One region of the Paenibacillus septentrionalis genome, then DNA from elsewhere that is predicted to be linked to it. Evidence: riboswitches for the same ligand, from Rfam matches in the RefSeq annotation. Region 1 holds a riboswitch; the other holds the start of a gene.
What was found. A riboswitch is a leader RNA that binds a small molecule or an ion and turns the genes downstream of it on or off. The one in region 1 is predicted to bind thiamine pyrophosphate.

Region 1 (3,559 bases):
ATCCGCGAATTGGTAAAAAACCCTTTAATGTTGTGCGGTCTAAACTGACTGCCACTCGTTTCGCCCAGGCCATCTTCATTAGATAAGGTGTAATACAGAATCAATTGATTAGAATCTGCCATTATGCCATCAATCGTTAACTCCGTCCCGTCCAACAGTTGAGTCGAGATATTGATCACCTGTCCCATTCCTTGCTCATTTAATTCCTGTAGCGTGCTGTTGAATAACCCATCAAATCCAAGCAGCTTTTTGCTATAGTAGGCTAACGCATTATAGTTGCTGCTCAAAACGACTAGACTAAGTACGATCGCCGCGGCTGCAAATTTCCAGAGTGCCGGCCGCTTTTTCGCTGTTCTGGAGGGAAGCTTGTCGAGTGCATTTCTTAATCGCATGTCCATATCCTCAGGAGTCTTTAGCGCTTGCAGCTGCTCACGCTGCTCATGTAATCGCTGATCGATTTTATCCAAATTGACCACCTCCATATCGCTCTTTTAATTTTTTTAATCCTTGAAAAACTCTTGATTTCACTGTACCGACTGACGTATTAGTTATACTCGCTATCGTTTCATAGTCTAGATCATGCCAATACTTCAATTGAATCGCCTCTTTTTGATGCTCATTCAGTGAAAGCAGCATCTGATCCATGTCCATTTGCTGGTCACTTTTCTTATAAGGATCGTAGGATGCTGCAGCGAGCTTGACATCTTGTCCTTCCAACAGGAGATCATCCTGAAAAACCAGCCTATTTCGCTGCTTCAGCATACCTTTGCACGTATTGACCAGTACCGTCTTGCTCCAGCTGTAAAATGCTTTTTCTGATTTTAATTGATCTATTTTTTCATATAGAATAACAATCATTTCCTCCAGTGCATCCATTGCGTCATGCGGATTTCCCATATAGGTGTAAGCCAGACGGTAATAAGCATCCTTCTCTGTCATAATTAGCTCTAGCAAGGACTCTTTGTTTCCTTTTTTGGCCTGCTTCACCAGCCGTACTACGTTCATGCCTTCACCTCTCTTTTATATAAGAGTATTAAGCCGTGCAAAAAGTTCATTTTATCTCATAATTTTAATACACGTTCTAAAATTAAGCTAAAAACACTATATATAGGCCTTTTAGTTGTATGATATACTATATTTTGTTTGTACACAAAAAAGGAATAGAGGGAAATTAATGAAAGCAATTGCGGTTTATTGTGGTTCGAGCGTTGGCGCCAGCCCGATTTATCGAGAGATGGCCGTTCAACTAGGCAAGGAGCTTGTGAAGCGTGGGCTTACACTCATATACGGCGGAGCAAAGGTTGGCATTATGGGTGTCGTGGCTGATACTGTGCTGGAAGGCGGCGGAGAAGTAATTGGTGTCATTCCATCCTTGCTTGAGCAGCGAGAAATTTCACATCAAGGGCTAACGAAGCTTTATAACGTTGAAACGATGCATGAGCGCAAACAGTTGATGATCGAACTGGCAGACGGCTTTGTTGCTTTGCCAGGCGGACCCGGCACAATGGAAGAGTTTTTCGAGGTGTTTACATGGAGTCAAATCGGCTTGCATCAAAAACCATGCGGCCTGCTCAATATCAACGGCTACTATAATCATTTAATTTCATTTTTTGAGCATATGCACCAAGAGAAATTTCTTGCTGAAAAATACTTTGATATGAAACTAGTCGCTTCGGAGCCAGCCGAGCTGCTGGACTTATTTGATAAGTTTGTCCACCCAGGGGTAAAAGAGTATCAGTCTCAATCACCGACGTTATAAATTTGTGAAAATAGTATTGTATTATTTATTAATATATTGTAAATTAATCAAAGTTGCATATTGAACCGTCCGGGTGCTTGTGGAATCAGGCTGAGATAGTAGCTAGTAACCGCTACTGACCGTTGATCTGAACTGGATAATACCAGCGTAGAGAATGGTGTTTAGAAGAGGGATTTTCTGACCGTCTGCGTGTTTCCAGACGGTTTTTTTTTGCTTCTAAACATAAATCCATATTAAAGGAGATCTATGCATGAAAAAGTTACAGCTAGTTGATATCGTAGTTATTATTGTTATTGGTATTGTATTTGGCGTCATAATGAAATTTTGGGATGATCTATACAGCGTAGTTAAGCCCATGCTTCCAACTCTGCGCCAGCTCATTTATGGCATGTGGTTTATGGTTGGACCTTTCGCTGCTCTACTTATTCGCAAGCCTGGTGCTGCGCTGTTAGCAAGTCTTGCTGGTGCAAGTCTATCTGCCATTGTTGGCAACGGCTTTGAAGTGTTAATGTATGGTTTTATTCAAGGTTTGGGGGCAGAGCTTGTCTTCCTCGCATTCCGTTATCGCAAGTACTCGATTGCTGTTGCCGGTTTAGCTGGAATCATGTCCTGTGCTGGCGGCTTCCTGCTTGATCTGAGCTACGGGTATGCAGACCTTGAAGCATGGGCCTTGATTGTCAAGTACGGCTTGCGTGTCATTAGCGCATTTATCTTTACTGGAATCTTTGCTTATTATATTGTGCAAGCACTAGAGAAGACGAAAGTGACATCATTAATTCGCCCAATTGATGATTCTGAAATCGAACAGCTTAAGCAATAGAAGGATGAAGGAGCCAACCGCATGTCAACCACAACAGCATTAAGTGTTACGAAGCTTCGTGCCAAATACAGCGGTGAGAAGCAGCTTGTGTTTAATGATCTTACCCTAGCGATCCCTCAAGGTCAAAAATTGCTGCTGCTTGGACCAAGCGGTTGCGGAAAATCAACCCTTTTACAAATTATGAGCGGCATTGTTCCCGATGCTGTTCAAATGCCGCTTCATTCGGAGCATATAACGAAGCCCAGTAACTGGGGCTTCGTCTTTCAGGATCCTGACACTCAATTTTGCATGAGTTATGTCGATGAAGAATTGGCATTTGTGCTGGAAAATCTGCGCATACCTCGAGAGCAGATGGAGTTACTTATGAATGAGGTGCTCAATCAGGTGCAGCTTAAGCTGCCTGCGCTGCATACTCCAATAGCAGAGCTTTCACAAGGAATGAAGCAGCGCCTTGCACTTGCTGCGGTACTCTTGCTGAAACCAGATGTTGTGTTCCTCGACGAGCCTTCAGCCTTGCTTGACCCTGAAGGCAAGCTGCAAATATGGCAAGCCATCCGTCGAACGCTTTCCAACCACACTGTAATTGTTGTAGAGCATCATATCAATGGCATTCTTGAATGGTTTGATCGTGTTGTCGTATTTAATCGTCAAGGTGACATTATAGCAGATGACCAGCCCAAAGTTGTATTTGAACAGCATAAACCTTTTCTCATGCAAGAGGGCATTTGGTATCCGAATATATGGGAGGAGCATTTTCAAGCCCTCCCTAATTCGGCTATAGCTCCATTATTGGATGGTGTGGATCATCGGCCTACATTGCTTGAACTCGAAAATTTTTCGATTGAACGTGGCGGCTTCCGTCTGCATGTAGATTATGCCGCTGCCAAACAAAGCGACTGGATCACGATCATTGGGAGAAATGGAGCTGGCAAGAGCACATTGCTCTACGCGCTGGCTCGTTTGTTAAACAGCAATGGAAG
Region 2 (3,559 bases), 300 kb from region 1:
GGGAGGATAAGATCATAAATCCGCCTAAGCCGACCTTCGGAGACAGCCACTCTGCTACAACTGCGCTTAGCACGCTATAGGAGGCTGCTATTTTCAAGCCACTGAACAAGCTGCTTAGCGAGCTCGGCAGTTCAAGATGGACAAAGGCTTGCCAGCGGCTGCTGCCGATCATCCCCATATAATTACTTAAACTATAGTCAATCTGTGCCAACCCGCCCAGCATCGCGATGCAAATTGGAAAAAAACAGACCAATACGATCAGCAGCACCTTTGGCATCATGCCAAAACCAAGCAGCATCGTTAAAATCGGTGCAATAACAATGACTGGAATGTTCTGCGATAAGATAAGTACAGGGTACATGGCCCGACGCACAATCGGAATAAAATGCAGGAGCATCGCCAGCAATATGCCACATAATGCGCCGCCCATAAAGCCCAGCAGCGTGAGCTGCATTGTGGCAAGCCAATGCTCCATCAACCTTGACCAGCTTTTGACCATTTCTGCCGCTACTCCGATCGGAGAAGGGATGAGCCAGCTATATACGAGCTCAAAACGCACAATCAGCTCCCATACGATCACGATTAACAGCAGCATAGCCGCTGGCGGCCAAATACTGCTCCAAATTCGTTTTTTACTGTCCATCCGGATATTTCTCCAGCAGCTTCTCCATCGATGCTCCCTCTGGATTATAGGAAATTTTAATTTGTGAAAGCGCACCTGGACAGCCCGCTTCAATCATCGCTTCATGCATACGCTGTACAACGTGAAGCAGCTGCTCAAGGTCTCCCTCCATTGTCGTTTCCAGCGGTGCTACACGATACGGCAGACCTGATGCTTTAATAATTGCAATCGCTTGATCAACATAAGGAATTACACTTTCCCCATTGTTTGTTTTCGGGATCATTTGAATGCTAAGTAGCGCGTTTGCCATTTTCCTCACTCCTGTCTTTGATTGACTCAAACTTATTGCGGTAAAAACTCGTTCGTAAATGCATCTTCAGCTACAAGCTCGCCTTCAAGCAAGTCGTTTGTGTACATCCAATTTGCATAGCCTTCCCATACAGAAAGCTTTTGCTCACCCCAGCGCGGCGCGTCGTCCTGATAAAGTGGGCTCAACCACTCTTGACTCGCTTTAACAAGCTCTTCATTCAAGTCCGGCTCGGCTGCAATCAATACATCTGCCGCTTCTGCTGGATGTTCAATACTGTACTGATAGCCTTTCGCTACCGCTGCAACAAAGCTGCGCACCAGCTCTGGCTCGTCAGCAATCATCGTTTCTCCTGTTACAAGCACAGGTGTATAGTAATCCAAATTTTCATTGTAGTCCTTCATATATATCATGTTCAAGTCGACCCCGCGCAGCTCTGCCTCGATCCCAGTCCACGCGTAGAAGATCCATGCAAAATCAATGTCGCGCTCTACTGCCGCAAAAAAGTCACTATTGCCCATGTTCACGATTTCCATTTTGCTATAATCCGCTTCAGCTGCAAGCATCAATGATTCGATTGTTGCTTGCTCGATTGGAGAGCCCCAGCCGCCGTAGCGCATGCCTTCAAATTGCTTAGGCGTTTCAATGCCTTTTTCCTTTGGTGAAGCAAAACCTGATGTATTGTGCTGAATAATAGCTGCCAAGGATACAACTGGCAACCCTGCTATGCGAGATAGCGTTACATTTTCCTGATAGCTGACGCCGAACTCTACGTTCCCTGCAGCAACATGTGCATCGGCCCCGCCATCAGCAGGAGCTATAATTTCAACATCCAGTCCATTTTCTGCAAAATATCCAAGATCTCTCGCCACATAAATCCCTGTGTGGTTCGTATTCGGTGTGTAATCAAGCATCAACTGCACCTTGCGTAGCTCGTTCTGAGAAGCTGTTTCCTGGTCAGTTGTTGTGTTGCCTTCCTTTTCTGTGCTCCCGCATGCTGTAAGCATGGCCAGCAGCAGTAATGCAGCAATCCATTTCATTCCTTGTGCCTTCATGTCTTCTCTCTCCATTTCTGTCTGTGTTTGATCGTCCAATTGGACACGCTGATTTTATAGGTATATAAAAAGGCATTCTTCGCGAAGGAAGAATGCCTGTAACCTTTAACGTTCAGCCTGTTCATCCTGCTACGAACAGCTTGCCACGCTGTGGTAGTGTTCATGCAGACGGATGAATATCATTTCGTGTGCCTATGCCCTTGCTTTGTTCAACAAGACAAAAAATAAACGGGCACAGAAAACGGCAGCCAGTTAATGAGATGCACATTTCCTACGCTGGAATTATCCAGATCAGGTACGGTCGAGAACTGTCCAGTTCTCCTCTCAGCCAAGTTCATCTTAGCTCCCGAAGTGTCGTATTCAATTGGTAATCTATCGCCCATTATAGCAAACGCATCATTATTTGAATACCCCTAAGGTCAAAATAACGCTTTGTCCTCGCCGCCGCTTTCCACATTGGTCTTGAAAAAGCATGGTAATCGTTAGAGCTGTCTAGCACTTTTCATATAGTTGACTAATAGACTATACAAGACTTGTGATAAAGGGTGATGGTATTGATTACGATTAGTCTATGTATGATTGTAAAAAATGAAGAGGATGTACTGGCTCGCTGTTTGGAGAGTGTCAAGGACGCCGTTGATGAAATGATTATTGTAGATACTGGCTCGACAGATCGTACGAAGGAAATTGCTGCCTCCTTGGGAGCGAAAGTTTACGACTTTGAATGGATTAACCATTTTGCAGCGGCTCGCAATTTCAGCTTCAAGCAAGCTACCTGCGACTACATTCTTTGGCTGGATGCAGACGATGTACTGCTGCCCGAGGATCTGAACCGCTTAATCGAGCTCAAGCAGCGTGATGATTTCAACTATGATACCGTAACGATGAAATATCATCTGTCCTTCGATGAAAACGGCAATCCAACCTACAGCTATCGCCGCAATCGACTAGTGAAGCGCTCCATGAATTTTGAGTGGTTCGGTCCAGTTCATGAATACTTGGCTGTGTACGGAGCGAGCTACCATTCTGATATTGCTGTGACACATCGCAAGGTTAGGCACGCCTCTGATCGCAACCTGAATATTTATTTGGCACGATTGGAGCAGGGCGAAGAGTTTACGCCGCGTGATCAATTTTATTTCGCTAATGAGCTGCGTGACCATGCACGATACGAGGAAGCGATCAAATGGTATGACGTTTTCCTGGACGGAAAAAAGGGCTGGGTTGAAGACAATATTGCGGCTTGCTCTCGCAAATCATTCTGCTACGCAGAGCTGAAACAGAACGACCTCGCTATTCGCAGTCTACTGCAAACGCTCGAATATACACCGCCAAGACCTGATTTCTGCTGTCAGCTTGGCAATTTGTTTTTGCACCAAAACCGTTACAGCGAAGCGATTTATTGGTATTCCCAAGCGCTGTCTACTTCTATGTATACAACCGATATGAGCTTCCATAACCCCGCTACGGCTACATGGCTGCCTCATTTGCAGCTGACAGTCTGCTATGATCGTATCGGCAATACTGAAAAGGCGGTATTGCACCATAAGCAAGCAAAGGAATTGAATCCAAAGC

Region 2: linked by a shared signal. The riboswitch ahead of ACFP56_RS01190 (ABC transporter substrate-binding protein) and the one ahead of ACFP56_RS02550 (ECF transporter S component) in region 1 are both predicted to bind thiamine pyrophosphate.

Annotation. Positions count from the first base shown of each region.
Region 1 is NZ_JBHSTE010000001.1:545,543-549,101, forward strand. Features, by position in the region: gene ACFP56_RS02535 (DUF4179 domain-containing protein) at 1-467, opposite strand, end outside; gene ACFP56_RS02540 (RNA polymerase sigma factor) at 460-1,005, opposite strand; gene ACFP56_RS02545 (LOG family protein) at 1,175-1,759, shown strand; TPP riboswitch at 1,819-1,930, shown strand; gene ACFP56_RS02550 (ECF transporter S component) at 2,010-2,579, shown strand; gene ACFP56_RS02555 (ABC transporter ATP-binding protein) at 2,601-3,559, shown strand, end outside.
Region 2 is NZ_JBHSTE010000001.1:240,745-244,303, forward strand. Features, by position in the region: gene ACFP56_RS01180 (ABC transporter permease) at 1-643, opposite strand, end outside; gene ACFP56_RS01185 (thiamine-binding protein) at 633-932, opposite strand; gene ACFP56_RS01190 (ABC transporter substrate-binding protein) at 965-1,984, opposite strand; TPP riboswitch at 2,235-2,344, opposite strand; gene ACFP56_RS01195 (glycosyltransferase) at 2,533-3,559, shown strand, end outside.